DNA from 2 places in the Sutcliffiella sp. NC1 genome. Region 1 is predicted to be linked to the other one. Evidence: riboswitches for the same ligand, from Rfam matches in the RefSeq annotation. Region 1 holds a riboswitch; the other holds the start of a gene.
The links. A riboswitch is a leader RNA that binds a small molecule or an ion and turns the genes downstream of it on or off. The one in region 1 is predicted to bind lysine.
Positions count from the first base shown of each region.

Region 1 (16,616 bases):
TAATTTTTCTCCAAAGTATACTTGTTTTAAGTAGTCGCATTGTAAATCCGCTACTACTGGAATCGTCTCACTTTTAGGTGATACCCAGTTTTGCATAAACCCTAAATATTTAAAAAATGCTATTCTCGCGTCTTCAAAGTAAGCGAATGGAACTGTATTATTCATGTGTCCAAACATATCTGTTTCGGAAAAACGGACAGAAATCGGGTGACTGAATGAGAACTCATTCATCCATGTTTGTAGTTCTTGAATATATTTTATTTTTTCCACTATGAATCTCCTCTCTTATTAAACACGCTATATGGTGAAAAAATCGCCTCAATCTATTTTTTAGACGAGGCGATTTGATTTTTTTATTATCCTTGGTCACTTCCGAAGAAGTTACGGAACATTTGGACAGTTGTATCACGGTTTAGTGCTGCAATCGACGTTGTTAAAGGAATGCCTTTTGGACATGATTGTACACAGTTTTGTGAGTTACCACAATTCGCAAGTCCTCCGTCACCCATAATAGCTTCTAAACGTTCTGATTTATTCATCTCACCAGTTGGATGAGCATTAAATAAACGAACTTGAGAAAGCGGTGCAGGACCAATGAAATCAGATTTACTATTAACGTTTGGACATGCTTCTAAACATACACCACAAGTCATACATTTAGATAATTCATATGCCCATTGACGCTTTTTCTCAGGCATACGAGGTCCTGGTCCAAGGTCATACGTACCATCAATAGGAATCCATGCTTTTACCTTTTTCAAGGAATCAAACATACGACTTCTGTCAACTTGAAGGTCACGTACTACTGGGAACGTACGCATAGGCTCTAGTTTAATAGGTTGCTCTAGTTTATCAACGAGTGCTGTACATGATTGACGAGGCTTCCCGTTAATTACCATGGAACAAGCTCCACAAACTTCCTCTAAACAGTTCATATCCCAGTTTATTGGTGTTGTTTCTTTACCTTCTTTATTAACTGGGTTACGTCTAATCTCCATTAATGCAGAGATAACGTTCATATTTGGACGATAAGGAAGGACAAACTTTTCCTCATAGGGGTTGCCATCTGGACCATCTTGACGAACGACAATAAATTCTACTGTTTTTTGTTCAGCCACTGTTATTTACCCCCTTTTTTCTTTGTATAATCACGTTTACGTGGTTCTATTAAAGAAACATCTACTTCCTCATAATGGAATGCTGGAGCCGATTTAGGACCTGTAAATTTCGCCATCGTCGTTTTTAGGAATTGTTCATCGTTACGTTCTGGGAAATCAGGCTTATAGTGCGCACCGCGACTCTCGTCACGATTTAATGCACCAATCGTAATAACACGTGCTAATTGCATCATGTGGAATAATTGGCGAGTAAATGCCGCACCTTGGTTACTCCATTTAGCAGTATCGTGAATATTAATATTATCATAGCGTTCTAGTAATTCTTGAATCTTCTCATCTGTTTGTTTTAGCTTGTCGTTGTAACGTACAACTGTAACGTTATCCGTCATCCATTCTCCAAGCTCTTTATGAAGCACGTATGCATTTTCTTTACCATTCATGTTCATAATTTTATTCCATTTTTGTTCCTCTTCTTTTACGTATCGATCGAATAAAGAAGTAGATAAAGAATCAACAGACTTTTCAAGACCATTTATATATTCTACAGCTTTCGGTCCAGCTACCATACCACCATAAATAGCAGATAGTAAGGAGTTTGCACCTAATCGGTTAGCTCCGTGCTGAGAGTAATCACATTCACCAGCTGCAAATAAACCAGGGATGTTTGTCATTTGATCATAATCTACCCATAGTCCACCCATTGAATAGTGAACGGCAGGGAAGATTTTCATTGGTACTTTACGAGGATCATCACCCATGAACTTTTCATAGATTTCGATAATTCCTCCAAGCTTAATATCTAGTTCTTTTGGATCTTTATGAGAAAGATCTAAATAAACCATGTTTTCGCCATTTATACCTAGTTTTTGGTTTACACATACGTCAAAGATTTCACGCGTTGCAATATCACGAGGAACTAAGTTTCCGTATGCAGGATATTTTTCCTCTAAGAAATACCAAGGCTTGCCATCTTTGTATGTCCAAACACGTCCACCCTCTCCACGAGCGGATTCACTCATTAGACGTAATTTATCGTCTCCTGGAATTGCTGTTGGATGGATTTGAATGAACTCACCGTTTGAATAATATGCTCCTTGTTGATATACGATAGAAGCTGCAGAACCAGTGTTAATAACAGAGTTTGTTGATTTTCCAAAGATAATTCCAGGGCCACCAGTTGCCATAATTACAGCATCTGCTGGGAATGAAACAATCTCCATAGATGTTAAGTTTTGTGCAACTACCCCACGACAAATACCTTCATCGTCAACGATGGATCCTAAAAATTCCCATCCTTCATACTTTGTTACAAGTCCAGCTACTTCATGGCGACGCACTTGCTCATCTAGAGCATATAATAACTGTTGCCCAGTAGTAGCACCTGCAAATGCAGTACGATGGTGCTGAGTTCCACCGAAACGACGGAAATCTAATAAACCTTCTGGAGTACGGTTAAACATTACACCCATACGGTCCAATAAGTGAATAATACCTGGTGCTGCTTCACACATTGCCTTAACTGGTGGTTGGTTTGCTAAAAAGTCTCCACCGTAAACTGTATCATCAAAATGTTCCCACGGAGAATCTCCTTCTCCCTTTGTGTTTACTGCCCCATTAATACCGCCTTGGGCACAAACAGAGTGAGAACGCTTAACTGGTACTAAAGAAAATAGATCAACTGATGCGCCAGCTTCTGCTACTTTAATGGTTGCCATTAAACCAGCTAATCCACCGCCGACTACGATAACTTTTTTACTCATTTATGTACCTCACTCCTTTATATTTGCTCCATACGTTTTTTTATACAAATGCTAGTAATGCACTTATTCCTACATAAGAAAGTGCTAAGAAAATTCCGATTGTTACGTAAGTAGCAATTAACTGAGCTCGTGGAGTTACAGTTATTCCCCAACTTACTAAGAATGACCATAAACCATTTGCAAAGTGGAAAATTGTTGAAATTACACCAACAACGTAGAACCAAAACATTGGAGTTGATGATAAAATCCCTTCCATCATGCTGTAGTTTACGTCAGCTCCAAATGCAGCTTGAACTCTCGTTTCCCATACGTGCCAAATGATAAATACAAAAGTAATAACACCTGTTACACGTTGAAGTAAAAACATCCAGTTACGGACAAATCCATAGTTACTTACGTTGTTTTTGGCAGTGAAAGCAATATACAAACCGTAAATAGCATGGAATAAAATAGGAAGGAAAATCACAAAAATTTCTAATGCATAACGAAATGGTAAATTTTCCATGAAATGTGCTGCTTTGTTAAATGCTTCCGGCCCCTTTGTTGCAAAGTGATTTACAACTAAATGTTGTATTAGGAAGAGTCCGACTGGAATAACCCCTAATAAGGAATGGAGTCTTCTTAATAAAAATTCGTTGTTTTGCGCCATTTCTGTACCCCCTTTTTAGTTTCGACAAATAGATTCGATGTTTGTTAGTTTTTGTCTCTCACTATTATAGTGAAAAATTTCTTAAACTACTACATCACTTTTCAAATTTTCGATAAAATGAAAGCCTTTGCAAATTTATCGACAATTATATGACAACTATTATTTTACTCCCACTAATTACAAGCGTCAAGAATACGAGGCCAGAAAAACAAAATTTATATTTTTTTCTGATATTTATTAATAGTTTCGTACCTCATTTAATATATTAATAGAATATTTTTTACTAAATACTCCTAAACTACCAAAATTTCAATATACACAATTATTTATGAAATATCGAACATTGTATATAATAAAACTGTTAATAAAGAGAGGAGAGCGAGAATGAGCAATGACACAAAAAACCAAAACGGTGTAGAGACAGAGGAGCTTCTCATTCCTTCATTTGGTTATGAATTACTTCGAGACTTCCTTTTACCTGACATACTCGGAAAAGACTATTCCCAGTTACTATACTGGTCTGGAAAGCAAGTTGCACGAAAATTCCCTATCGAATCAACCGAAGAACTTCCATCTTTTTTTCATGAAGCTGGATGGGGCTTGATTGAAATTGTTGAAGAGAAAAAAACAGAGCTAAAATTCAAGTTAAGCGGAGAAATTGTAACAAGAAGGATTGAATTACAAAAAGATGCCTCATTCCAACTAGAAGCTGGTTTTCTAGCCGAACAAATACAACGTCTAAAACAAAAAACAGCCGAAGCGGTAGAAGAAGAACGCAAAAGAAAAACCATCTACATAACCGTCCAATGGGATAAATAGGAAGAAAAGCGCAGGCGGCTTGGTAGGTCCAATCAAACTGGAGCTTTTCCGCAGGAGATATAGGAAACACAACGAGCCGGAAGGCGAGTTGATGTTGACTTATCGTACGGAGGAAAAGTGAAGTTCGAGCCGGACCTAGCCGCCGGAGCTGGACAAATAGAAAAGCGGATGGCGCACGCTAGCGGCGAACAAGGCAAGCAGCCTAGAAGGTCTAATATTAATTTTAAATGAAATGTGCCCTTGCTAAGTTAATTTTTGCTTCTTGTTATGTAATTTGCAACACTTGTTAAGTAAATTTCGATTCCTGTTATGTAATTTACAAAACTTGTTAAGTAAATTTTGACTGCTGTTATGTAATTTGCAACACTTGTTAAGCAAATTTCGATTCCTGTTATGTAATTTACAAAATTTGTTAAGTAAATCCAACTACTTGTTAAGTAATGAATTACTTGGAGAACTACCCAGCTAAAATTGACTAGAAAATCAGAAGATATAATAGTTAACTGCCCTTTTCCCAGTGTAATCTATTTGAATTAACGCACTATTATACGTAAATATACACTTATAAAAGGGCAAAAGCACATGCTACTCTCTCTGCCGGTACAATTTGGAGGTTCTACAAACTTTACACACTAGGAAAGAAAAAAAACTAAGCAACAAGCCCATATTCAGCCGCCACGGCCATGAATATGGGCTAAATATTTGTATACAAGTTTTGCAATTGCATGGAAGATTGGGCTATTAATAGTTAAAGCTAATTATCGTTCCATAACCTATTATACGTTTACTTTTTGCACTTCGCTTTCACCTAGTTTAAACGCAACATGAAGCGCCTCTACTGCTTTTACCATCGCACCTTCATCCACGACAGTAGATACTTTTATTTCTGACGTACTAACCATTTTCACATGAATCCCTTCCGTAGCTAAAACATGGAACATTTCAGCTGCTACTCCTGGATTAGAGACCATTCCAGAACCTACGATGGAAACTTTCGCCAATTTACTTTCTTGTTCAATATGGGAAAAAGCTAATTTCTCTTTATTTTGCTCTAGCACATAGATTGTATTTTCAACGTCTTTCGTTTTTACTGAGAAGGAAATATTTGAGCCATCTCTATCTAAACTTGATTGGATAATAATATCTACATCAATATTATTATTAGCTAGCGTTGTAAATATTGTCGATAATGTATGTAATTCATTTGGCAAACCACATACCGTTACTTTTGTAATTTGATCCTCAAACGCAATTCCTCTTACTACTAAACTATTTTCCATCGATACTTCCTCCTCAATAATCGTTCCGTCTTCGTCTTCCATACTCGACCTAACTACAAGCTTGACACCATAATTTTTTGCAAATTCTACTGCTCGTGGATGTAACACTCCAGCACCTAAGTTTGCTAGCTCAAGCATTTCATCGTATGAGACTGAGTACAACTTTCTTGCTTCTTTAACAAACCTTGGATCTGTTGTATATACTCCTGTAACATCTGTATATATATCACACTTTTCAGCCGAAAGAGCGGCAGCTAACGCCACAGCTGTCGTATCAGATCCACCTCTTCCTAGAGTTGTAATCTCGTTATTTTCGGAAATCCCTTGAAAGCCTGCAACAATAACTACTTTGTTATTATTTAAATGTTCTTGAACATTTTTCGTTTCAATATTAGTGATTCTTGCATTACCGTGAATTGGCTCGGTACGGATTCCAGCTTGCCAACCCGTTAAGGAAACAGCATCAAATCCTCTCGTTTGTAAGGCCATTGATAATAAAGAAATCGTTATTTGTTCACCTGTCGTTAGTAACATATCCATGTCTCGTTTACTTGGATGCGGATTTATTTCGCTAGCTAAAGAAACGAGCTGATCCGTCGTTTTTCCCATAGCAGAGACGACTACCACTACTCTATTCCCCTGTTCCACTTCTGCAATAACTCTATTTGCTACATTTTGAATTTTTTCAACTGAACCAACCGATGTTCCTCCAAATTTTTGTACAATGATTGCCATTCTAATCATCCCTTTTTTATTTATTTTGCCTACACCATGTAGCCAGGATTAAATCATAATGAGAAAGATTAGAGGTGTATTTTTTGGCTATAAAAACAAAAAAACAGCAATGAGCTATATTCTCATTGCTGTGATCCGTTTATGCTAAAAAACTGTCACCGCGTGAGATAGCTCTCCAGATAGTAATATCCATCTGACAATCCTACATTTATTAAATGTAGAACCAGCAAAAAAGACAGTAGAGTTCTTTTTCGCTTCGGCGATCCTCCCCTTTCTGTAATGTTCTCAGAAGCTCTATCTTCTCCCATTACATACTATTAGAGTTCGCACCTCTATCTTCACTTCGTGTTTGAAGTGTACATTATGAAATTAATGTTGATTATAACAGACTATTATATATGAGACAATAGTTTATTCATTAAACTTATTATAAATATCTTCTGCTATTTTTAGCGGGACTCCCGCTTCTCTTATTTCATCTACAGTCGCTTCTTTTATTTTTGCTATGGAACCGAAATGTTTTAATAGTGTTTTTTTACGTTGTGCCCCTACTCCAGAAATGTCGTCTAACATTGATTGAAATGCGTTCTTACTTCGAAGTTGACGATGAAACGTAATTGCGAATCTGTGTACCTCTTCTTGAATTCGTTGTAATAAATAAAATTCTTGACTATTACGCCCTAAAGGCACTAAATCGAAATCTTCCCCGGCAATTAACTCACTAGTTCGATGCTTTTCATCTTTCGCTAAACCGACGACTGGTGTGAATAAATTAAGTTCATTTTCCAACACATCGCGTACAGCTCCGACATGACCTTTACCACCATCAATAATGATTAAATCTGGTAGCGGTAAGCTCTCTTTAAGTGCTCTCGTGTACCTTCTGCGAACAACCTCTCGCATCGATTCATAGTCATCAGGCCCTTGTACACTTTTAATTTTATATTTTCGATATTCCCTTTTTTCGGCCTTTCCGTCGATAAATACGACCATTGCGGATACAGGGTCTGTTCCTTGAATGTTAGAGTTATCAAAAGCCTCTATACGATGCGGTGTTCGGATTCCTAACTTTTCCCCTAAGTTTTCAACGGCTTTTATCGTTCTTTCTTCGTCCCGTTCAATAAGAGAGAACTTCTCTTGCAATGCTACTTTCGCATTTTTACTTGCAAGATCTACTAACTGTTTCTTTTTCCCTCGCTGTGGTTTTAATATTGTCGTTTCTAATAGCTTACTTGCTAACTCACCGTCAATTTCATTTGGCAACAGCACTTCTTTTGGGATGAAATGGTTAACTTTCGAATAAAACTGACCTAAAAATGTTAAAAAATCTTCCTCTGGTTCGTTATAAATTGGAAATAAAGATACATCTCTTTCAAGCAACTTTCCTTGACGAATAAAAAATACTTGTACACACATCCAACCTTTATCTACTGAATATCCAAAAACGTCACGGTCTACAAAATCGGTCATTTCCATCTTTTGCTTTTCCATAGTTGCTTCTATACTTAGCACTTGGTCACGATATTCTTTCGCTCGTTCAAAATCTAAAGCTTCAGCAGCTATATTCATTTTCTCTGTTAGCTCTTTTTTAATTTCTTTATAGCCGCCATTTAAAAACCTAACAATTTCCTCTACCATTTCTTTATTCGTTTGTTCCGAAACTGATTCTACACAAGGAGCTAAACATTGGCCAATATGATAATATAAGCAAACTCTATCGGGTAATGTGGAACATTTTCGTAATGGATAAATTCTGTCTAGCAGTTTCTTTGTTTCATTTGCTGCTTGGACGTTTGCATATGGACCAAAGTATTTTCCTTTATCCTTCTTTACTTTCCTCGTAATAATTAAACGTGGATGGCGCTCTGCTGTAATTTTTATAAAAGGGTAACGTTTATCATCTTTAAGCAAAACGTTATACTTTGGGTTATGTTTTTTTATTAAATTCATCTCAAGAATTAACGCCTCAATATTAGAAGAAGTTACGATATATTCAAAATCAACTATTTCATTTACTAGTCTTAACGTTTTTCCGTCGTGAGATCCTGTAAAATAAGATCGAACTCTATTTTTTAATACCTTTGCTTTACCAACATAAATCACTGTACCTTGGTGATCTTTCATTAAATAACATCCTGGTTGGTCAGGCAAAATGGATAGCTTTTCTTTTAGCAATGTATTCAATTTTCCTCACCCTCCAGTTTATATGTTTCCAACGTATATTTTATCATATAGTTTCCATTAGTTCATTTTTTCATTTCTGGATTATCGACAATTATTTCCCAAGAAATGAATTTTGTCGAACAAAGGCATAGAAAAAGGCTTAGTGCATTTTCACTAAGCCCTTTTCATATTATTAAAGGTGTTTGTTTAAAAGTTCAGCTAATGCTTCTTTCGGTTGGAAACCAACTGTTTTATCAACAACTTCACCATTTTTTAATACTAATAGTGTTGGGATGCTCATTACACCAAACTTACCAGCTGTTTCTTGGTTTTCATCCACATCAACCTTTACGATTTTCACTTTGTCACCCATATCTGTATCAAGCTCTTCTAATACAGGAGCAATCATTTTACAAGGTCCGCACCAAGGTGCCCAAAAGTCAGCTAATACTACACCTTCAGCTGTTTCTTGTGCGAAAGTTTGATCTGTTGCATTTGTAATTGCCATAATAAAATTCCTCCCAAATAAAAAAATGATTTAATTTTGGTTAATATTTCTTTACACGTTAGAGTATAGCATTATCTTTTATGTATATGCTATTTTTTTGCTTGCTTTATTAGTTTTTCCAATTGAAAATAAAACATGCTGCGATTTTCTCGCAGCATTTAGAAGTTAGGATGTCACTAATAATTTTTTAAACTCTTCTGTAAGCATCGGTACAACTTCGAATAAATCTCCGACAATTCCATAATCAGCTATTTTGAAAATGTTCGCTTCTGGATCTTTGTTAATTGCAACGATTACTTTTGAGTTAGACATACCAGCTAAATGTTGAATTGCTCCTGAAATTCCACAAGCAATATAAAGATCTGGTGTAACTACTTTACCTGTTTGACCAATTTGTAAAGAGTAATCACAATAGTCTGCGTCACAAGCACCACGGGAAGCACCAACCGCTGCTCCTAATACGTCTGCTAGCTCTTTTAACGGTTCAAAACCTTCCACGCTTTTCACACCACGCCCACCAGCAACTACCACTTTTGCTTCTGAAAGGTCCACACCATCTGTTGCTTTTCGTACTACTTCTTTAATAATTGTACGTAAATCTTTTACGTCTACACTTATAGAAGAAACTTCGCCTGTACGTGACTCATCCTTTTGCAAACTAGCAATATTGTTAGGACGTATTGTTGCAAAAATTAGTCCGTCAGTTACAATTTTCTTCTCAAATGCTTTTCCTGAATAAATTGGACGAGTAAATACTATATTTCCTCCAGCTTCTTCTATTTGTGTCGCATCTGAAATTAAACCAGAATTTAATCTTGAAGCAATTTTCGGTGATAAATCTTTTCCTAGCGCCGTATGACCGAAAATTAGTCCTTCAGGGCTTTCTTGCTCAATAACTGCCATTAACGCTTGAGCATAACCGTCAGATGTATACGCTTTTAAATTTTCGTGTTCTACTGTTACTACTCGATTTGCTCCGTAACTAACTAATTCTGTCGCTAGTGAAGAAACGCTATCTCCTAATAATACTGCAACAACTTCTCCACCTTCAGAAACTGTTTTACCCGCCGCGATTGCTTCAAATGATACATTACGTAAAGCCCCATCACGTACTTCTCCAAGAACTAATACCTTTCTACCCATGATTTCTCCTCCTCTTGAAAGATCTATTTTACGAATGAATTATATTACTTTCGCTTCATTTCTTAATGCTGTTACAAGCTCTTTCACTTGTTCTTCTAACTCACCTTGTAAAATGCGTCCTGCCTCTTTTTGTGGTGGTAAATATATTTCAATTGTCTTTGTTTTAGGCTCTACATCGTCTTCTTCTAAATCTAAATCATCTAACTCAAGTTCATCTAGCGGCTTCTTTTTCGCTTTCATAATTCCTGGTAAAGAAGGATAGCGAGGGTCGTTTAATCCTTGTTGTGCAGTCACTAATAACGGTAATGACGTTTCAATAATTTCCGAATCACCTTCTACGTCGCGCACAATCGTAACTTTCCCTCCATCAATTTCTAATTTTGTAATGGTAGTTACATAAGGAATGTTTAATAATTCTGCTACGCGTGGCCCTACTTGACCAGAACCACCATCAATCGCTACGTTTCCTCCTAGAATGATGTCTACTTCTTTTTCTTTAAGGAATTCTGCGATAATTTTCGCCGTTGTAAATTGGTCACCATTTTCCACATCATCTTCAATATTGATAAGGACTGCTTTATCTGCCCCCATCGCTAAAGCTGTTCTTAATTCTTTTTCAGCTTCTTCTGTCCCTACAGTCACGACTGTAACCTCTCCGCCATGAGCATCTCTTAATTGAATAGCTTCTTCCACTGCATACTCATCGTAAGGATTTATAATAAATTCTGCTCCATCTTCATTAATAGCACCATTTGAAACGGTAATTTTCTCTTCTGTATCAAAAGTTCTTTTAAGCAATACAAAAATATTCATAACTGTACCTCCTATTAAAAGATTAGATGAATTACTAACATTCAGATTATATATACTAAAAAAATATTACTTCCCTTTGAATTGTGGAGCTCTTTTTTCTAAAAAGGCGGCTATTCCTTCTTGACCATCTTCTGAAGTGAAGACTGTACCAAAATAGGAGGCTTCTTTATTTACACCTTCATAAAACAGCTCTGTTTTACTATATTTGCTTAAATCAATGACAGCAGCAGTTGTAATTGGACTTTTAGCAGCAACTTTTTTCGCCATTTTTAACGATTCATCAAATAACTCATCTTCTTCAAATGCTTTATTTGCTAGTCCCCATTGAACGGCTTCTTCCCCTGTAATTGGATCACTTGTTAACATTAATTCTAAAGCTTTCGGAGTACCAATCAGTCTCGGTAAACGTTGAGTACCAGCAAAGCCTGGAATTAATCCAAGTTGTAATTCTGGTAAACCTAATTTTGCTGTTTTTGAGACTAATCGAATATGGCAGCCCATTGCTAATTCTAATCCACCGCCTAATGCAGCACCGTGTATCGATGCAATAATAGGTTTTGAAAAGTTTTCCATACGTTCAAATAGTTGTTGACCATATTTTGCGAGTTCGGAAAATTGTTCACCTGTTGAAACAGTCGTAAACTCTTTAATATCTGCTCCAGCAGAGAAAAATCTTCCTTCTCCATGAAGTAGAATAACTCTTACATTATCGTTTTTTTCTAGTTCATCTAAAAGTAATTTAAGCTCTTTCAAAACTGAAGACGATAAAGCATTGGCAGGAGCACGACTAATAGTAACAACAGCTACATGCTCAATATCTTTCCATTTGAAAAATTCCATTCTCATCCCCACTTTCTATTGTATGTAACGTTTCGGGGCTAAAAATTTAAGCCCCAAAACCGTTGATTAATAGATTGTGAACTTTCGGAGCAAGTGTAGGTAAATCGTACTTTTGATCGTTCATTACCCATGAAGTAACCGTTTCATCAATCGTTCCGAAAACCATTTGCCTTGCTAATCGAACGTCTAAATCTTCTCTAAGCTCACCAGTTTCTATTCCAGCATGTAAAATACTATCTACTAATAATAAATAGCCTTTTAAAACTTCATTAATTTTCAAACGAAGCTCAAGATTAGACTGGCGTAATTCAAGCTGAGTAACGATAGCTAAATGATGATCCTCAGCTAGAATAGAGAAGTGTTTTTCTATTAACGTTAATAACTTCTCTTTTGCTGTTTCTTTTCCCTTTATTTCTTCTTCAATTTTTTCAATAAACAATCCCATTTTTTCTCGAAAAAGCGAGATTAAAATGTCTTCTTTATTTTTAAAATATAAGTATATCGTTCCATCTGCAACACCAGCCTGCTTCGCTATTTTGGATACTTGTGATTGATGATATCCTTTTTCAGCGATAACGATTACTGCAGCATCGATGATTTGTTTATACTTAGGCTTTTGTTGTTGTTTCAACCTTTTCGCTCCCTTACTGAAAAAATGAATGAATCATCATTCATATTCTCATAATAATGGATAAAAGTATTACTGTCAATCCTATCATACCATAATTTTTTCATTGCGAAAAAGAAAAAGATGATGTCTCCATCATCTAGAGGAACTTACTTTGCTATTCTTTCTTTCTCTTCCTCTACTAATGATCTTCTTAATATTTTTCCTACCGCTGTTTTCGGCAATTCATCTCTAAATTCATATATTTTTGGCACTTTATAAGCCGCTAAATGTTTTCTAGCGTATTGATCTAATTCATCCTCCGTCATTTCAGTACCAGCTTTTTTCACAATGTATGCTTTTACTGTTTCCCCTCTATAAGGATCTGGAATACCAGCTACTACAACTTCCTGTACTTTAGGGTGTTCGTACAATACTTCTTCTATTTCCCGCGGATATATATTAAAGCCACTTGCTATAATCATATCCTTTTTACGATCAACAACGTAAAAATAACCTCGGTCATCCATGTAACCTAAATCGCCAGTTAATAACCAGCCATCTTTTAAAACTGCTTCTGTTTCTTCTGGCTTATTCCAATAGCCCTTCATTACTTGTGGACCTTTAACTGCAATCTCTCCAATTTCACCAACTTCTGCTCTTTCTCCTGTTTCCATCGATAGTATTGCTGCGTCAGTGTTTGGCCATGGTAAACCGACACTACCTGAAACTCTTTCTCCCCATAAGAAGTTTGCATGGGTTACTGGAGAAGATTCTGTCAGGCCATATCCTTCCACTAATTTACCACCAGTAACTTTCTCAAATTGCTCCTGTACTTCAACTGGAAGTGGTGCTGACCCACTAATACAAGAATCAATGGACGACAAATCATACTTTTCAATATCAGGATGATTAAGTAAAGCAATATAAATTGTTGGTGCACCAGGAAATAAAGTTGGCTTATACTTTTGAATTAGCTTTAGCATCGTTGTAGCATCAAATTTAGGTACTAACACCATTTCGAATGCTTGCATAACAGATAAATTCATTACTGTTGTCATGCCGTAAACGTGGAAGAATGGTAGCACCCCTAGCACTACTTCCTCTGCTCTTTTACAGTTATACATCCATTTAACGCACATTTCTGTATTGGATACTAAGTTGTGATGGGTTAACATTACTCCTTTTGGAAAGCCGGTTGTTCCCCCAGTATATTGGAGAAGCGCTAAGTCTTCTTTCGGATTGACTTCCACATTCAACTGTTTCGCAGCTGTCCTGTTCATAATTTCAGTAAATAGGTGGTTATCCCCACTATGCTCAACTTTCACAACAATACCGTATTCCTTTTTTTGTACAAAAGGATATAATAAGTTTTTCGGAAAAGGTAAGTAATCTTTAATTCCAGTGACAATAACATGTCTTAACTTTGTTAGCGCTTTCACTTTTGACACTCTAGGATACAAAATATCGAGTGAAACAATCACTTCGGCACCACTGTCATTTAATTGGTATTCTAGCTCCCGTTCTGTATAAAGAGGGTTCGTTTGTACAACAATTCCTCCTGCTAAAAGAACTCCGTAATACCCAATAACAGCTTGTGGACAGTTTGGTAGCATAATAGCTACACGATCTCCTTTAGAAACACCAAGTCCCGATAAATAGTTTGCTAGCTTTAAAGATTGTTCGTACAATTCTTTGTACGTTAGTTTTTTCCCTAGAAAATGAATCGCAACTTTTTCGGGGAATTCCTCCGCTACATCCTTTAAAAACGATTGCAAACTACGTTCTGAGATTTCTATTTCTTTCGGTATTTCTGGTGGGTATTGAGAAACCCATGGTCTGTTCATTTCTCCCATCTTTCAACCTCCCTTTAAAAGTGAAATATCAATCATCCCCCAATGATTGTTACGTAGAACTAAGATGCAGGTGTTAGCGCCCACTTTCTCTAACCTATTGACTATGTTTGTTATGGACCGCTTCACCGGGAAACGGATATGTGCCTGTACTATTACATATGGCCTATATCAGTTTGTTATAGTATATCAAGAAGTCTTACAGAATTATAACACTTTTTTATATTTTTTAAAATTTTTCGCCAACATGTATACTGTTTTTTCCTAGTTGTAAAAGGTGAATGGTTGTGGAAAAAGAAAAAAGGTAGCAAGAGAGCCACCTTTTCATAACACTTTACTAAATAATGTTAAATAATTATACGATAAATAAATATACTATTCCAATTAAAATAAATACTGCACATAAGGCTAGTAATACTTTTGCTAAAGTTTCCATTAATTGAATTCTCCTTAACTACTTATGCTTGCCCCAATTACGAATGATAAACCTATCGAGATAATAAAAGATATGAAACCTACTGCGCGATTGTCGTTTTCGATTTCTTTATCAACATTAAACCGCGGTGTAAGAAATTCAAACATAAAATAAGCAAATAAGAGTAACACAAACCCGATTGTTCCCCAGCCTATCATCGCAAATAACGAGTCGTGGTCTTGTATGGAGAAACGGAAAATGTTAGCTATCCCTAACATTTTCCCACCAGTTGCCATCGCTACTGCAACATTTCCTTTTTTAATTTCTTCCCAATTTTTGTACTTCGTTACAATCTCGAAAATAGCTAAAAAAAGTACGATACACAATACTACAACACTAAAATTGGCCGCTGTCCGTACTATCTCCATTTCCCAAAAGTTTTCCATTACTTTCCCCCACTATTTAAATTCGACTACCGTAACACCAGTTCCACCTTCTGAAGCATCTCCGAACCGATAATTTTTAACGGATCGATGGTTCTTTAAATAATTTTGTACACCAGTTCGTAATGCGCCTGTTCCTTTACCATGAATAATCGAAACACGTGGATAACCAGCTAGTAATGCATCATCGATATATTTTTCTACACGTAATAAGGCATCCTCATATCGTTCTCCTCGTAAATCTAATTCTAGATTAACATGATAATCTTTCCCTCGAATAGTAGCTAACGGTTTTTTCTCCACTGGTTTTGGGCGATTTACGTACTGAAGGTCTTTCGTTTTGACTTTTATTTTTAAAATACCTACTTGCACTTGCCATTCTCTGTCGTTTACTTTTTCTACAAGGTTACCAGTCTGATTTAACGTTAGTACTTTTACTTCATCTCCAAGTTCTAACTGTTGTGTAGATTGTGGCGAAGTAGTTTTTTGCTTACTACCTTGTACAGATGGTACAGCATCCTCTAACCGTTTCTTTGCATCAATTAACTCATGCTCTTTTACATTTGCATGTTGCTCGAGACGCATTTTACGAAGTTCACGGATGATTTCTTCCGCTTCTTTCTTTGATTCCTCCACCATTTCTTCAGCTTTTTTCGCTGCTTTTTCGTACAATTTATCACGTTGCTCATTTAAATCAATTATTTGTTTTTGTAATTGATTATGCAATGTTTCCGCATCTTTACGTATTTGTTCTGCTTCTTTCCATTCTTTCTCTGCTCTTTTTTGACTGTCCTCTAAAGAGGCAATCATATTTTCGACTGTATTGCTCTCATCACTTACAAAGCTTTTAGCTCTCTGAATAATATCTCCTTGTAAGCCAAGTCGTTTTGAAATTTCGAATGCATTACTTCTACCAGGAACGCCGATTAATAATCGGTATGTGGGACTTAATGTTTCAATGTCAAATTCGACACTAGCGTTTACCACTCCTGCTCGGTTATAGCCATAAGCTTTTAACTCTGGATAATGGGTTGTAGCTACAACTCGCGCACCCTTTTGATACACTTCGTCTAAAATGGATATCGCTAGAGCGGCCCCTTCTTGCGGATCCGTTCCTGCACCTAGTTCATCAAATAGCACTAAACTTTCATCATCTACATCTTTTAAAATATCAACTATGTTCACCAAATGAGAAGAAAACGTACTTAAGCTTTGTTCAATTGATTGCTCGTCACCGATGTCTGCAAAAACTTTTGAGAAAACAGCTACTTCTGATCCGTCTTGAGCTGGTATTTGTAAACCTGATTGTGCCATTAACGTTAATAACCCTATCGTTTTAATGGTTACCGTTTTACCACCAGTATTAGGACCGGTAATAACGATTGACGTATAATCTTTCCCCAACACGATATCATTCGGGACTACTTCATCATCAGAAATAAGCGGATGTCTTGCTTGCAGCATTCTAAC
Region 1 covers NZ_CP115153.1:3,686,251-3,702,866, forward strand. Annotated here, with positions in the region: gene O1A01_RS19275 (acyl-CoA thioesterase) at 1-270, opposite strand, end outside; gene sdhB (succinate dehydrogenase iron-sulfur subunit) at 357-1,118, opposite strand; gene sdhA (succinate dehydrogenase flavoprotein subunit) at 1,121-2,878, opposite strand; gene O1A01_RS19290 (succinate dehydrogenase cytochrome b558 subunit) at 2,919-3,527, opposite strand; gene O1A01_RS19295 (YslB family protein) at 3,912-4,346, shown strand; gene O1A01_RS19300 (aspartate kinase) at 5,123-6,361, opposite strand; lysine riboswitch at 6,522-6,704, opposite strand; gene uvrC (excinuclease ABC subunit UvrC) at 6,773-8,545, opposite strand; gene trxA (thioredoxin) at 8,718-9,032, opposite strand; gene O1A01_RS19315 (electron transfer flavoprotein subunit alpha/FixB family protein) at 9,198-10,175, opposite strand; gene O1A01_RS19320 (electron transfer flavoprotein subunit beta/FixA family protein) at 10,215-10,988, opposite strand; gene O1A01_RS19325 (enoyl-CoA hydratase) at 11,055-11,828, opposite strand; gene O1A01_RS19330 (fatty acid metabolism transcriptional regulator FadR) at 11,875-12,459, opposite strand; gene O1A01_RS19335 (long-chain-fatty-acid--CoA ligase) at 12,606-14,282, opposite strand; gene O1A01_RS19340 (DUF350 domain-containing protein) at 14,739-15,149, opposite strand; gene O1A01_RS19345 (endonuclease MutS2) at 15,162-16,616, opposite strand, start outside.

Region 2 (16,616 bases), 340 kb from region 1:
CAAAGGGAGGATACTATTAAGTAGTGGTATCTCGATTACAAAAAGAATGATCTCGACGCTAGAAAATCTTCACGTAACATACGTATACATAGAAGATTCTAGGACTAGTGATATTCACACACCTAGCATGATTTCAGAACCTGTAAGAAAAGAAGCAATGGAGACGATTGTTTCCACCTTTAATGAGATGAAAGATTTAACATTAAGTAAAAAATTTATGTTAGATCAATCTTCCAAAAAGTTTAGAGAGCTTATTCAAAATATTATTACCGATATGAAAAATAATGAAGAAGTAGCATCGCTATTAACGGATATTTATATACATGATAATTACGTATTTACTCATTCTTTAAACGTAACGGTTTATGCACTTTCCATTGGCTTAAAGTTAGGTCTAACTTCAAAAGAATTAGAAACGTTAGGACTCGGAGGCATTATGCACGATATTGGGAAAATGCTAATTCCGAAAGAAATTTTACATAAACCAGGAAAGTTAACGAGCGAAGAGTTTAAAATGATGAAAAGCCATACGACGAAAGGGTATGACTTATTACGTAATATGCATACAATTCCGATGTTAGTTGCTCATTGTGCGTTCCAACATCATGAAAGGTTAAACGGCAGTGGCTATCCAAGAGGATTAAAGAAGGACGATATTCATTTGTTCGGGAAAATATTAGCTGTAGCAGATGTGTTTGACGCATGTACATCTCATAGAGTGTATCGAAATGCAATGTTGCCGCATGAAGGGTTAGAAATACTATATTCGGGATCCGATAGTCTTTTTGATAAAGAAATAATAGAAGCGTTTAGAAAGTCTGTAGCGATTTATCCGAATGGATTAACGCTAGAACTAAGTGACGGTAGTAAAGGTATTGTCGTTGGTCAAAACAAAGATATGACAGAACGTCCGATTGTACGAATAATAGAAAAAGACGGTGTTCTATTAGACACTCCTTTTGATGTGAACTTAAAAAATATATTGAGCATCACGATTATAAATTGCGATTTAGAAGATCAACAAGAAGCAGTAAGCTAAAAAAATTTAGAAAGGTAGCCTATCTTAACCCAAGCTTGCATACATATAGCTTGTAAGGGGGGAAGAGTGTGGCTAAGTTTCGTAGAATGCGACCACGTAGAGGGCCATTACCATTTCGCTACGTATTTTTACTATCTTTCGTTTTCTTTATTTTTTCTACTGTTTTTGGTTTATATATCGTAAATAAAGGTATTGAGCCAGCCTTAATTCGTTATGCTGAATCACAAACACGAAGGATTAGTACGCTAGTTATTAATAACGCAATTAATAAAAAAATTGTTAACACCTTTAATCAGGATGAAAATCTTTCTGTTATGCATAACGGAGATTCTATATCTTTTAGTCCTGAATTAGTATTACGAATTCAGTCAGAGACAGTTAATGTAATTGAAAGATATTTACGAGACATCGGAAATGGTGAATTAGAAATGCTAGAGTTGCCAGATGATATTGAAATTGAAACGAGTGGCAATTCGCCAGGGATCGTTTTCCACGTTCCATTAGGGCAAGCGACGAATAATGCACTACTAGGTAATTTAGGACCGAAAATACCAGTGCGATTTTTACCGATTGGTGATGTAAATGCGAATGTTAATACAGAAGTCATTGACGTAGGAATAAATAATGCTTGGATAGAAGTTTCTATCCATATTGAAGTCCACGTACAAGTTATTATTCCGTTTTCTACTGGAATAACGACTGTGCAACAGGATGTTCCAATTATTATGCACTATGAAAAAGGGAAAGTACCAAACTTTTATCAGCATGGCGGGGGTATGATGCCACCAGTATCTGTGCCGATAGAAGAGGTGGAAGAAGTAGACGACAAGAAGGAATAAGTTTCTATTGTTTAATATAGTAACATATGTTAGAGTAATAGATAGAAAATTTTATACGCCCTTATCATACGATGAGGTAGAGGTTGCATAGCATAAGAGTAAACTACTGGAGGGTGACTCCCGTTGATAGTTGTTGAAAGGATGCTTTGCCGAAGTAAAATAGTCTGTCAAACTATTTTGCTGGGGTTATCTTGAAAAAGGATAACACTGTCATTATGTCCGGAGCGAACGGAAAACATAATGGAGGGCTACTGATCGGATGGAGGATAACATACATTACAAAGTAATGATAGTTATTTTCTATCGTTACTTTTTTATGTTCAAAGCCTTCTAAATTTGTGCCGTTTGTTTCGACAAATTACAACAATTTTAGGAGGTTTTTTATTATGGAAGGTACTATTTACTCATTAATACCACCTGTCCTTGCGATACTAATGGTTATATTAACTAGAAGAGTATTAATATCGCTTGGCGTTGGTATTCTAGCATCAGCTTTGCTATTGGCTGGATTTAATCCGATTGGGACCGTAGAAAGAATATTTCATTCCTTTTTAGCCGTTTTCACCGATCTTTGGTATGTTTATATTTTAGTATTTATTATCTTTTTAGGAATTATAACTGCGTTTATATCTGTTTCTGGCGGTAGCGTTGCATTTGGTGAGTGGGCTGCGAAAAGAATTAAATCACGTAGAGGCTCTAAGTTTTTAACGGTTATTTTAGGAATTGTTATTTTTATTGATGATTATTTTAATAGTTTAGCAGTTGGTCAAATTAGTCGTCCAATTACTGATCGTTATAAAGTATCTCGTGCGAAATTAGCTTATTTAATTGATTCCACTTCTGCTCCTATTTGTGTTATTGCTCCCATTTCTAGCTGGGGTGCTTATATTATCGCAACATTAGGTGGTATTTTCATAACGTTGAACGTAACAGAGTACACTGGGTTGAGCGCATTTATGCAAATGATTCCGATGAACTTATATGTTTTTTCTGCTCTTCTAATGGTATTTTTAGTTGCGTACTTTAACGTTAATATCGGTGCAATGAAAACTCACGAAACTCGTGCGATGGAAACAGGAGAACTAGTTGACTCAACAAAAACAATACCAGGTGAATTAACAGAAGATTTACCTGTAAGTGAAAAAGGTAAAGTAGGTAGCCTTTTATGGCCAATTATTGCTTTAATGGTTGGAGTAGTAGCAGCTATGTTCTGGACAGGATATACAGCTTCAGAAGGTGACACTTCTATTTTAGCAATATTTGAAAACACAGATCCATCAGCAGCACTATTTTATGGTGGTATATTTGCTCTAATTGTAACGTTTGTGTTATTTGCCCTACAATCATCTAAAGGTGAAGTTCAAGGGAACTTATTCGGTAAAGTAGTAGTAGCAGGAGTAAAAGCAATGTTACCTGCAGTGTATATTCTATTGTTAGCTTGGTCTATTACAGGATTAATTTCTGATCTAGAAACAGGAACGTATTTGGCTGATAGAATTCAAGAATCTAATATGAATATTGCTTGGTTACCAATCATTATTTTCTTAGTAGCAGGTTTTACAGCATTCGCAACAGGGACTTCTTGGGGAACGTTCGGACTTCTATTACCGATTGCAGCACAAATTGCAGTAGTTACGGATATAGAGTTACTATTACCAGCACTAGCAGCAGTACTAGCAGGAGCTGTGTTCGGAGACCACTGTTCACCAATATCCGATACAACTATTCTTTCATCTACTGGTGCGAATAGTAACCATATTGATCATGTTCTTACACAATTACCGTATGCGTTAATTAGTGCAGCAGTTGCAGCTGTTGGGTACATTGTATTAGGACTAACAGGTAGCACTCTACTAGGATTAGCTGTTGTGCTAGTTGCATTCATTATTATTGGATTTAGTTTTAAAGCTGTTAAGGCTTAATATATAAATATAAAAATGAAGCGTTAGAATGTAAAATTCTAACGCTTTTTTTACTATAGTTTTACTTAAAATGTATATTTCGACAAGGTTTGGAATGTAAAAATTATGATTCTTATTTAAATAAAAACATTATTTTAATATAATGTTTTTTGTGCGATTTTAAAAATAGAAGAAAAGCTAGGGTGAAATTGTAAACGTATTCATAGAAAGTTTTGCAAAATTAAAAATATTGTTTTGACATAGTCATAAAGTCTAGTTATACTATGTATAAATTATATTAAATAGTCAGAAAACAGAAAACATTCTTAATTCTGACTAAGCGCATTAATAGAAATTATACATGTAATAACAATGGGGAGGTAATTTACATGGAAAATCGTCCGCAATGGGGGACAAGAGCCGGGTTTATTTTGGCTGCTGCTGGATCAGCGATTGGTCTAGGTAATATTTGGCGTTTTCCTGCAGTAGCATATGAAAATGGAGGAGGAGCATTCTTTTTACCGTACTTATTTGCTCTATTAACAGCTGGTATTCCTCTTTTAATTTTAGAGTTTACGATGGGGCATAAATATAGAGGATCTGCTCCGTTATCTTTTGCAAGAATGAATAAGAAAACAGAATGGATTGGTTGGTGGCAAGTCGGAATTTCCTTTATTATTTCGATTTACTACGGGGCTATTATCGCATGGGCAATGTCCTACTCTGTTTTCTCGTTTAATTTAAATTGGGGGAACGACACTGCTGGTTTCTTATTCGGAGACTATTTAAACATAACGGATCCAGGTAAGTTTGACGGGTTTGTTCCTGGCGTACTACTTCCGTTAATTTTAGTTTGGGTTATTGCACTAGGGGTTCTATATAGAGGAGTTAAACGTGGTATTGAGCTTGCGAATAAAATATTTATTCCAGCCTTATTAGTTTTGTTTTTAATTATCGTCGTCCGTGCGCTTACGCTAGAAGGTGCTGTGGACGGTTTAAATGCATTCTTTAAACCTGATTGGTCAGCTATTTCAAGCGGTAAAGTTTGGGTAGCCGCCTATGGGCAAATTTTCTTTAGTTTATCGATTGCCTTTGCTATTATGATCACTTATTCCAGTTATCTACCTAAAAAATCTGATATTACAAACAATGCCTTTATTACTGGTTTTGCTAACTCCAGTTTTGAGTTATTAGCCGGTATTGGAGTTTTCAGTATTTTAGGATTTATGGCTATGCAACAAGGTGAGGCAGTTTCAGATGTAGTTAGTGCAGGTGTTGGGCTTGCATTCGTTGTTTTCCCAGCGGTAATCAATGAGTTACCTGCATTAAATGGGCTATTTGGGTTCTTATTCTTCGGATCATTAGTGTTAGCCGGCTTATCATCCTTAATCTCGATTATCGAAACGTATATAGCTGGTTTACAAGATAAGTTTAAAATTTCCCGTTCTAAAGCAGTTATTTTCGGGGGAGGATTTGCAGCAATTGTTTCCTTAATGTTTGCAACAAGAGGTGGTCTATGGTTCTTAGACGTAATGGACTACTTCATTAACAGCTTCGGTGTAGCTCTTGCGGGGCTTGTGCAAGTTATCGTTGTTGTATGGTTTGCGAAAGAGCTTAAATCACTACAAGCACATGCAAACTCTGTTTCCGATATTAAACTAACTGGTTTACTTGGTGGATGGTGGAAGATTTCTTTAGCATTTATCACACCAGCTGTTCTTGGATACATGATGATTGATAATATTAGAACAAATATTAGCGAAGTTTACGGTGCTGGTGATGGGATCTCAAGAGCGTTTACGGTTCAATATGGATGGGCTGTTGCTATTGGTGTCATTGTACTAGGATTCTTACTAACGCTTGTCAAATGGAAAAAAGACACGGTAGAAGTTCCGCAATCTTCATCAAAGGAGGTCTCTAAATAATGGGTGCAAGTTCAGTTGTGATGATGTTATTAGGGATGGCAATTGTTTGGGGAGGCCTAGCATTTAGTATTACTTGGGCCGTCAAAAAAGCAAAAGAGAGTAACGAAGGATAAAATAATGAACGAGAGAAGTAGTGATTGCTATTTCTCTCGTTTTTTATTGTTTAGCGGAATTTTGTTTTGGTACGCAAGCCGCCTCCGCTTTTCTGATTGTCTAGCTTCGGCGGCTAGGTCCGGCTCAAACTTCACTTTTCCTCCGTACGATAAGTCATCATCGACTCGCTATCGCTCGCCGTGATTCCTTTATCTCCTGCGGAAAAGCTCCAGTTTGATTGGACCTGAACGAGCCGCCTCCGCTTTTCTAATCACCTTTTTCTTTTTTCGGCTCTTTCTGTTCTTTCCCACGATTTTAGATGTGGAAATGGGTCAAATGACCATTCGTTATATCCGTTGTCTTTATACATGCCATAATGTAAGTGTGGAGGGAATTTGCCAGAAGTTCCTGGAGGGCCGTATCCAGAGCTACCAACAGACCCAATCATTTGCCCAGGCTCTACAACTTGTCCGATTTCTAAATCTTTTGCAAAGCCATTTAAGTGAGCGAAATAATGATAAGTATTGTTCACATCTCGGATTCCGATTCGCCATCCACCAAATTTGTTCCAACCTTTCATTTCTATAACTCCGTAACATGTTGAACGAACAGGAACACCGTAGTTTGCAAAAATATCTGTTCCTTCATGCATTCTTCTACCGCCCCAGCCTCTAGCGTCTCCCCACGTATTTCGATAACTATAGTTCGCGTGCAGAGGAAGCGGGAAAACATGTTTATCAAGTTTAATCGAATCGAACACTTTAAATAACTTAGCATGTCCCATAATGAGAGCTACTGTTTTATCACGTTTGTAATAATCCCATAAAGCAATCTTTAAATTTTCCTCATCGGTTCCGTATGATTGAAGGTAATTAGCAAACGAATATAGTAAGTCTTCATCATCATTAAGATCTGCTTTTCCGTCTCCGTTCCCATCCTGACCTATACCATTAAAAAATTGAATCGTAGCAGGGTGAATATCCTCGCTATTTGGATTTAAAGGACCTGCCCATATTTCAGGTTTAATATAAATGCCGATAATGGACGTTTGTTTCGGTATGTCTTTTCTAACTCTTCTAACGTTTCGTTCATATTGGTCTACTCCCGCAAAATAGTACCATGGAATCTGTGTAACAGCTTCCATCTTTGCATACAATTCAAATCGTTTTTGATACATTTCATCTTCACTTAACGTTTCTTGAGCGAAGGAAGGAGAAAGGGGGAGCATTAATAATAAGAGCAAGATTGGAATAAGTCGTTTCAATTTTGCTTCTCCTTTCTGAAGACACTTATTTTTTCCTCTTTACTATGTTTAGTTTGTGGTGCTTTTCTAATTTAATAAATACTAATTGTTGGAAGTTGTTTTGGAGGATTAATTTTACTTGTTTCTCATGAGTTTGTTTGATAAAGTGACATTAGTTAAGCTAGATTAATCGGTCTAATAATGGAAATAAATATTGGAGTTGAGAAAATGGCTAAAAAAGAAGAATACATACGAAAGCCGGAATGGTTAAAAATTAAATTAAATACGAATGAAAATTATACAGGCTTAAAAAAGTTAATGCGTGAGCGTAACCTTCATACTGTATGTGAAGAAGCTAAATGTCCGAACATTCATGAATGCTGGGCAGTTCGTCGGACTGCAACGTTTATGATTCTTGGAGCAGTTTGCACACGAGCTTGTCGTTTTTGTGCTGTAAAGACTGGTTTACCAAATGAGCTTGACTTACAAGAGCCAGAAAGAGTAGCTGAGTCGGTAAGGCTTATGAACTTAAAGCATGCTGTAATTACTGCAGTTGCCCGTGATGACTTAAAGGACGGTGGAGCTGCTGTATTTGCTGAAACAGTTCGCGCAGTTCGTCGTGAAAATCCATTTACAACAATTGAAGTTTTACCATCAGATATGGGTGGTGTATATGATAATTTAAAAATGTTAATGGACGCACGACCAGACATTTTAAACCATAACATTGAAACTGTTCGTTCATTAACTCCGCGAGTTCGAGCTCGTGCAACGTATGACCGCTCCTTGCAGTTTTTAAAAAGAGCTAAAGAAATGCAGCCAGATATTCCGACGAAGTCAAGTTTAATGATTGGTTTAGGTGAAACAAAAGAGGAAATCATTGAAACAATGGATGATCTTCGTGCAAACGATGTAGATATTATGACAATCGGCCAATATTTACAGCCATCTAAAAAGCATTTAAAAGTGCAAAAGTACTACCATCCAGACGAGTTTGCCGAACTACGTGAAATTGCAATGTCAAAAGGATTTAGCCACGTAGAGGCAGGACCTTTAGTTCGTTCTTCTTATCATGCAGATGAACAAGTAAACGAAGCGGCAAAAGCTAGACAAGCGAACGCTTAAACGAAAAAGGCTGTCTGTAAAGTCATCTTGACCTCACAGGCAGCCTTTATTATTTTTTTAAGAATAAACGTTCACTTTAGAGAAGAATTCATCATATAATTCGCGAAGAATCACATGTTCTTTTTCTTGTAATACACCAAAAACGATGCTCACCTCGGAAGACCCTTGGTTAATCATTTCGATATTTGCTCCAGTACGAGATATAGCCGTAGCTGCTCTTGCGGCAAGCCCAGTTGAGTTGTTCATTCCTTCCCCTACTAAAACAATCATGGAAAATCCGTGACGAAAATAAGCTTCCTCCGCATCAAGTTCGTTTACAATTCTTTGTACAATTCTTTCCTCTTTTTCTTTGTTTAATTGATGACTTCTAATAATGATGGAAATATCATCTAGGCCAGAAGGGGTATGCTCGTAAGAAATGTATTCTTCTTCTAATATTTGTAGAAGTTTTCTTCCGAAACCAAGTTCACGGTTCATTAAATACTTACTAACATACAATGTGGAGAATCCGCTATCAGCTGTTATTCCTGTGATGGGTCCTTTATTTTTCTTCCTCTCCGCTACAATAAAAGTACCAGCTGCTAGTGGGTTATTTGTGTTTTTTATATTAACAGGAATTTGTTCTTTATATACCGGCATAAGGGCTTCATCATGAAAAACAGAAAAGCCAGCATAAGAAAGTTCGCGCATTTCCCGATATGTAATTTCTTCTATTTCCATCGGGCTATTCACTACTTTAGGATTTGCAGAAAAAACGCAGTCAACATCCGTAAAGTTTTCATACACGGAAGCATTCACTGCAGCTGCTAAAATCGAGCCAGTAATATCAGATCCACCACGATTAAAAGTACGTAACAAACCACTCTTTGTAAAACCGAAAAAACCGGGGAAGACGATAATTTTTTCTGAATGCTGTAACTCACTTAATTTGTTATAAGCTTCTTCTGTTGCTTGCGTAGGTTGAGGGAAATCAGTAACGATAAGTCCAGCCTCTTTAGGGTTCATATATTGTGCTGGTAGTCCGATGTTGTTAAAGTATGCTGCGATTAGCTTGGCGTTATTATCTTCTCCAGCGGCCTTTAATTGGTCAATAAATTGGTCTTTAGTAAGATGAGTATCTTCCAATCGACGACTTAAATCATTTGAAATGGATTCCACTATTTCTCTTCCTACAAATAGTTCTTCTGCAATCATTTTATAGCGAGCGATGATTTGATTCTGTAGCGCAATAGTATCTTTTTGTTCTAAAGCTTGTTCAGCGAGGTTAATAAGTAAATCTGTTATTTTAATATCTTCATTAGACCTTTTTCCTGGTGCTGAGACTACGATGATTTTTCTAGAAGGGTCAGCTTTTACGATGGATGCAATTTTATTAATTTGTTCTGCACTTGCAACAGAAGTGCCACCAAATTTGCTTACTTTCATGTAAGTATCCCCTTTTTGTTTGAGTTGTATTTCCTATAAAGACAAATGATTGTTTACAGTGTACATATTTTTGCGTAAATCGTCAATACATTCTTTCTGCTTCCCTAAAAAACAATTTTTATACTGAATAACGATCTGTTCCTCATATAAAAAAAGCCTCCGCCAACAACTGGTAGAGGGTAATTGCTATGAAAGTATCCATTTACTCATTTATTATTGGTAAAATCCCATTTAGTCCTTTTACTGTGTAAGTCGGAGTGATATGTTCAGGTGCCTCCATATTATGATGGTTAATCCAAATTGTATCAATTCCGATTTCATTTGCACCAAGTATGTCTGTTTTTAAGTTGTCGCCAACCATCCATACTTCTGTTGGTGATAGTCCAGTACGTTGTAATGCTGTCTGAAAAACGAGGCTATTCGGTTTTCCTTCCCCAAATTCTCCTGAAATTATAATATGATCGAAGTAAGGGCGGAGTTGAGGAGTTAATGAAAGCTTCATATTTTGTAAACTAGGAGCACCGTTTGTAATTAGAACTAGAGAATATGTATTTTTTAAAGCATCTAATACAGGAAATGTGTCTTCATAAACAAAAGGATGTTTTATTCGTTCTTTTATAAATCGGTTAGCTAAATTTTTAGCGAGCCTACTATCATCCACTCCAACTTTTTGAAGTCCGTTATACCAAGCTTGATGCTGGTACTCACGGATTATTTTGTTTAGTGCTGGAAAGGAAAAAGTACCGTCATCAAAAGTCCCCCATAGCCCTTCAAATGGATTGATCCCAATTAGTAACGTAAATGGTCTTGTTTCGTAACTGTCGTATAGTTTCGTTGCCTCATCACGCACAGCTTTTTCTAATTCTTCAACATTCACAATTACTTGTTCGGCTGCGTATTCGCATGTTTTTAAAAATGCGGTTTGAACACTTCGAATATCCCATAGCAGAGTATCGTCTAAATCAAAGAAAACAGCTTTTTTCATCTCTATCCCTCCTATCTTTACTTTAACGTAATGAAGATAGATGAGGAAGAGAATTTTTTTGAAAAAAAGACGGCACTAACACGAAAAGTTAAGTACCGTCTAGTTTTACTATCGATTATTATTATCTTGGTTGTAGTTTTCATCTAATTCATCGTTGTTTCCTCCGATGAATTCACCATTTGCATTTTCACCTTTGTTCAACTGATATCCTTGGGGAGATTCGAGCATCTCTTTAATCGTATATTCAAGGACCGCATCAACGTTTGGACTATCGGTTGTTAAAAGTCCAAATCGTTCTATTTCGCGTATCATTCGTGGGTTATCGGAAACGTACACGTGATAATATCTTGGAACGACGGAAAGGGCTGATTTACTAACCATATCAGCAGTGTCCTTTCGGTCATTACTATCTGTTTGGTATGCAATTAACACTTCTTCATCCGTTACTACAGTAGCAACGTCTAAAATATTTGGTAAAGTAGTTAGCATTTTACTAATAGCGTTAGCGGTTTGTTCGTAATCCATTGTCGGCATTCCTTCTAGTTGCTCATTAACATTACCGTTAGGATTTCTTTGTTCACGAACATACCCAAACTGACGACCGTTGTTTTGATTGTTCACGTTTGTTGCATTGTTGTTTAAATCGTTTCGATCATACACATTTAACGTTGTTCCGCCGTTATTACCGTGGAACATCCCAGCTCGCTCATTCGGTGATAGATCAGCTTGACATGCAGTTGAAAAAGCTGTGATTCCACATAAACTTAGCACTGTTAACATTTTTCGCAATGCAAACACCCCCTTATATATAAGTTTCACCATTAAACTTTTGTTTTTATCATAGTAATTCATGGAGAATCGTCTATAATGTAGGTAAGGAAAGAAATGGAGGAAGGCTTTATGATATGTATTGGTAATTATTGTTATGAGGTCATCGAAGAATTTCGCAACGGTTTTAATGAAGAGGCCTTTAAAAATAGATACGTTGAATTATTAAATAAGTACGATTATATCGTAGGTGATTGGGGATATAACCAATTAAGACTGAAGGGATTTTTCGAAGACTCTAACCCGAAAGCAACACACGATACGAAAATAAGTACGCTTTCTGACTATCTATATGAGTATTGCAACTTCGGTTGTCCATATTTTGTTGCAAAAAGGACAAAGAAACAGGTGTAACAGTAAACCCTATTCCATAAGCAAAAAGTGGAATAGGGTTTTCATATTTCAGTCATCAATACTTTCGTAAGGCGGCTGTTCATTTTCATTCGGATCGTCATGAGGCGGATGGGCTAACACGTCTTGGCGTGGTAAGCCTTGGTGTAATGTTTTATTTTCATAATTAAACGCACTATAATAACGTTGTCCTTCTTTCCAAGGCGTACTTTTATTTTCTACTGGAGTATCTTTTCCCCGAGGAGACCCGTATGGACCTTCAGGTAACGTTTCCGGTGCTAAATAATTTTTCATCGTTTCCACATTAGAAAAGTCGGTATATTTTTCTTTATCACTCATTACGTTCCACTTCCTTTTACAAAGCACTTTCCTTTATTATTTCCGAATGAATGAAAAAAAACCTACAAAAGTAGGCTTAAACAACTTCATATAGAAAAGATTTTAATTCCTCGGCATCTTCTTCACTTAAGTTAAAAGCATGTTCTATGTAACCAGGCTCGTCTAAATCATCATGACCAATAATGGCAAATTTATTTCCTTGTATGTTTAAAACTAGCGACTTTCCGTAATAACGGTCAGATTTTACTATTGCTAAATCAAACCTTGTGTTCTCGCCCATAAAGCTAACAAAACGGGTATCTGTTTTTACTGTATCGTCATATAAAAAGAAACGTTCACTCATTATAAATTCCCTCCTCTTCATTCTCCCATAGTATAGCATAAATGCTTGTGTGTAATTTGCAAAAAAGTTTAAAGTATAGATTCAACCAAAAAAAATACAGCTTGTTTAAAGCTTTTATAATTTGTGATAAGCTAAAAGGAGTTATTATTACATATATTATTTGGAAAGAAAGGAGTACTGTTTATGTACTTTGTTGATCGCCAAAAAATTGAAAGAACGTTACAATATATTGAAAAAAATATGGGGATCTTTTCAAATCAATCTTCATGGGAAACGGAAATAGAAAAGAAAGCGTTAGAACGAATTGCCGTTTCGTGTATAGAAGGAATTTTAGATACAGGTAATGCAATGATTGATGGTTTTATTATGCGTGACCCTGGGAGCTACGAAGATATTATTGATATTTTAGAGGATGAAAAAGTAGTAGTCACACAAGAAGCTAATAACTTAAAAGAAATCATTCGTTTGCGTAAAATGTTAGTACAAGATTATTTAGAAATTAATGATACAACGGTGCTATCGACTTTAACAACATATAAAGATACAATATTAAGCTTTTGTCACTCCACGAGAACTTATTTAGTGAAAGAGTTAGGGCCAGTTACTGCATTTAAAAATTAATATGATTGATCGAATTTGCCTTCCTAGATGAAGGCGTTTTCTTTTTTGTTCTTATATTTTTACTGTTATTAAATAATGTTGGAAGTTATTTGTTTTGGCTACAATAAGGAATGATTCAAAATAATGGAGAGTGGAAAAATGAAAAAATACGCTGGGTACTTAATTGATTTAGATGGAACAATGTACCGTGGAAAAGAGCGAATAGATGAAGCGAAGGATTTCGTCATACGTTTAAAGGAAGAAAATATACCGTACTTATTTGTAACGAATAATTCGTCAAGGACACCTCAACAAGTCGCAGAAAAACTGAGAAATTTTGATATTCCTACAACAAATGAACAAGTATTTACTACTAGTAATGCAACAGCAAATTACCTTTATGATTGGAACCCTAACGCTAAAATTTACGTGATTGGGGAGGAAGGAATTCGAACCGCACTTATGGAGAAAGGATTTGAAATCGTTGAAACTGATGCAGATGCCGTCGTATGTGGTATTGACCGAACGATTACGTATGATAAGCTTGCGCTAGGGGCGTTAAACATTCGAAATGGAGCTCGCTTTATTTCAACGAATAGTGATATTGCTATACCTACCGAAAGGGGATTGTTACCTGGAAATGGTTCTTTAACATCCGTTCTAACGGTTTCAACAGAAACAAAGCCAACATTTGTCGGAAAGCCTGAAAAGATCATTATGGAACAAGCATTAAAAGTATTAGGGATAAACAGAGAAGATGTACTTATGATTGGTGATAATTACAATACCGATATTAAAGCAGGAATGAATGCTGGAATCGATACTTTATTAGTACATACAGGTGTTACGACGAAAGCTCATTTAGAAACATATAAGGAGCAACCTACTTATACAATTACCTCGTTAGAAGAGTGGGTGGAAAAAATATAATAAGAAAAAAGTTGGCGCACTTTTGGAAGCCAACTTTTTTCTATTAATAAAAATTCACTCCGTATTTGCTGCTCGATGGGCAAGGCGACTAGACGCTGCAGCAGCGATAGCACCGACAATGTCGTCTAAAAACGTATGACACTTTTCACCATCTTTATCATTTAAACTTTTTAAAATACCAGGTTTTTTCTTATCGATATACCCATAGTTCGTAAATCCGATGGATCCATAAACGTTAACGATAGAAAGAGCTAGCACTTCATCAACACCGTAAAGTCCTTCATCAGATTTTAAAATAGATTGAAGAGGCTCTTGAAGTTTTCCTTGCTCTGCTAAAATGTCTAGTTCAATCCCAGTAATAACCGTGTTTTGAACTTCTCTTTTCGATAATACACGATCCACATTTTCTAAACAGTCTGACATGCGTAAATCATCATGATAAGCAGATTGAAGATAATGTACTAGCTCTGCAATATCGTTTAACGTAACACCACGTTCTTCTAATAGTTGTCTAGCCTTTTTCTCAACCTCATCCATTTTTTCTAGCGGTTTCAAACGAATCACCTATCTCTCTTTTTATATATCAGTTGCTAGGTACTCTATAAATAGTTCTCTATTCATAATTTCCCCATTCCTTTAGTTTATTCAACTTTGTATTCCTTTTTTCCTTCTTTCATTTATGAAGAGTTATCTTCTTACCTTTTCCCTAAAGAAGTTCATTTCTAACATTTTTCACACATATAAATAAGGTTAGGGGGAGGGAATAGGATGAAACATGCTATATATGATCAATATGGAATTAGAATGGAGCGAAAAATTTCCTTTCGATATTACGATGCCTTTTGGGCAAATCGTGTATTATACGTAGTCACTCCTGTAAGTCATTTGGAACAAGATGAACTGAAAGAATTACAAGCATTAAGCGAATTTATGATACACCGTCAGAAGGACATTTACGTAAGCTCATTTGTGAAAAATAAACAGAACGAATTTTGCTGTGAAATAGAGGGGAAAAATATTGCGATCTTCCGAATACCGTATCAAAATGAGGCGACACGCAACCTTCCGTTAGGGAGTGACCTTGCGACGTTTCATACACGTAGTCGAAGCTATCCGGCGAAAGTTACGGCTATTAATCGAATTGGTCAGTGGAAGAGCTTATGGGAAAAGCGGATAGACCAAATGGAAAGCTATTATTATCAAAAAGTACGTAGTAATCCAACAGATTTGTTTGATCAATTATTTGTAGAATCTTTTCCTTACTATTTAGGGTTAGCGGAAAATGCCATCCAATATTTAGTTGATGCTGAAATGGATGATCGTCCACAACCGATTGACGCTGCTGCAATTTGTCATCAACGATTTTCTACAAATTCGTGGCAACAACAACAATATGCAAAATTGCCGATTGATTGGGTGATGGATCATGCTAGCCGTGATTTAGCGGAATGGATACGAACAGAATGTATGACGAGTACACGCTCTATACCAAATACCGTTCAACATTTTATTCGGGAATATGAAAGTGTAGCAAGACTATCTAGTTTTTCATGGCGCTTATTGTATGCACGGCTAATTTTTCCAATCCACTACTTAGAATGCATCGAAAATTATTACACTGTTGGCCATACAGGAAATAAACGAGCTCATGAAGACCATTTAAAGGAAGTGCTCAATCGTTCGGATTATTATGAACAATTTCTTCATTCCTTTTTTGATATATCAAAAGTTCCAACTAGAGCTTTAAAAATTCCAGTTTTGGATTGGATTTAACAAGCAGAAAGCGTCTACTTTCTATACAGTATGTGATACTATTAGATTAGGTGTTTAATATTATATTAGTGTAATTGTCCGTAAATTCCCATCCTAACTATCCAAGTGAAAATAATGTTGGGGTGGGAGCTAACGTACGCTAACACTTCGATTTAGTTTCACATTAATTATTTTCACATAATGAAAGGGGTAGGCGTCTTCATGAAGAAACCATACGTATTTATAACGAGAAAATTACCAACTCAAATCGTACAGGCATTAGAGGATGTTGCAGAAGTAAAGATGTGGGATAGTGAAGAAGTACAAGTACCGAGAGAAGTACTATTAGAGGAAGCGGCAAAAGCAGATGCGTTATTAACAATGTTATCAGATAAAGTAGATGAACAATTGTTAAGTAATGCTCCAAATTTAAAAATAGTCGCTAACTTAGCTGTAGGATATGACAATATCGATATTTATACAGCAGCAAATAATGGGGTTGTCGTAACAAATACACCTGACGTTTTAACAGACACTACGGCTGATTTAGCATTTTCCTTATTACTTGCAACAGCAAGACGCATAGTTGAAGGAGCTCAGTACATAAAAGAAGGGAAATGGAATAGCTGGAGCCCTTTCCTACTAGCAGGTACAGATGTTCATCATAAAACTATTGGTATTGTTGGAATGGGGAAAATAGGACAAGCCGTAGCAAAACGAGCTAGTGGGTTTGATATGGAAATTTTATATCATAACCGTTCAAGAAATACAGAAGCGGAAACCGAATTAGGAGCTGTTTATCAATCGTTAGAAGAGCTTCTGAAGAAGTCTGATTACATTGTATGTTTAACACCATTAACAGAGGAAACGAAACACTTATTTGGAAAAGAACAATTTA
Region 2 covers NZ_CP115153.1:4,029,237-4,045,852, reverse strand. Annotated here, with positions in the region: gene O1A01_RS21125 (HD-GYP domain-containing protein) at 1-1,039, shown strand, start outside; gene yunB (sporulation protein YunB) at 1,108-1,878, shown strand; lysine riboswitch at 1,948-2,137, shown strand; gene O1A01_RS21115 (Na+/H+ antiporter NhaC family protein) at 2,265-3,800, shown strand; gene O1A01_RS21110 (sodium-dependent transporter) at 4,169-5,704, shown strand; gene O1A01_RS21105 (methionine/alanine import family NSS transporter small subunit) at 5,704-5,817, shown strand; gene O1A01_RS21100 (M23 family metallopeptidase) at 6,069-7,025, opposite strand; gene lipA (lipoyl synthase) at 7,269-8,165, shown strand; gene O1A01_RS21090 (aspartate kinase) at 8,223-9,590, opposite strand; gene O1A01_RS21085 (HAD family hydrolase) at 9,793-10,575, opposite strand; gene O1A01_RS21080 (YhcN/YlaJ family sporulation lipoprotein) at 10,684-11,355, opposite strand; gene O1A01_RS21075 (YutD family protein) at 11,476-11,757, shown strand; gene O1A01_RS21070 (cytosolic protein) at 11,806-12,093, opposite strand; gene O1A01_RS21065 (DUF3055 domain-containing protein) at 12,170-12,436, opposite strand; gene O1A01_RS21060 (DUF86 domain-containing protein) at 12,620-13,057, shown strand; gene O1A01_RS21055 (TIGR01457 family HAD-type hydrolase) at 13,196-13,966, shown strand; gene O1A01_RS21050 (phosphatidylglycerophosphatase A family protein) at 14,021-14,503, opposite strand; gene yutH (spore coat putative kinase YutH) at 14,735-15,739, shown strand; gene O1A01_RS21040 (2-hydroxyacid dehydrogenase) at 15,941-16,616, shown strand, end outside.
Region 2: it holds a riboswitch for lysine, as region 1 does, so the genes downstream of both, O1A01_RS21115 (Na+/H+ antiporter NhaC family protein) here and O1A01_RS19300 (aspartate kinase) in region 1, are expected to answer to the same signal.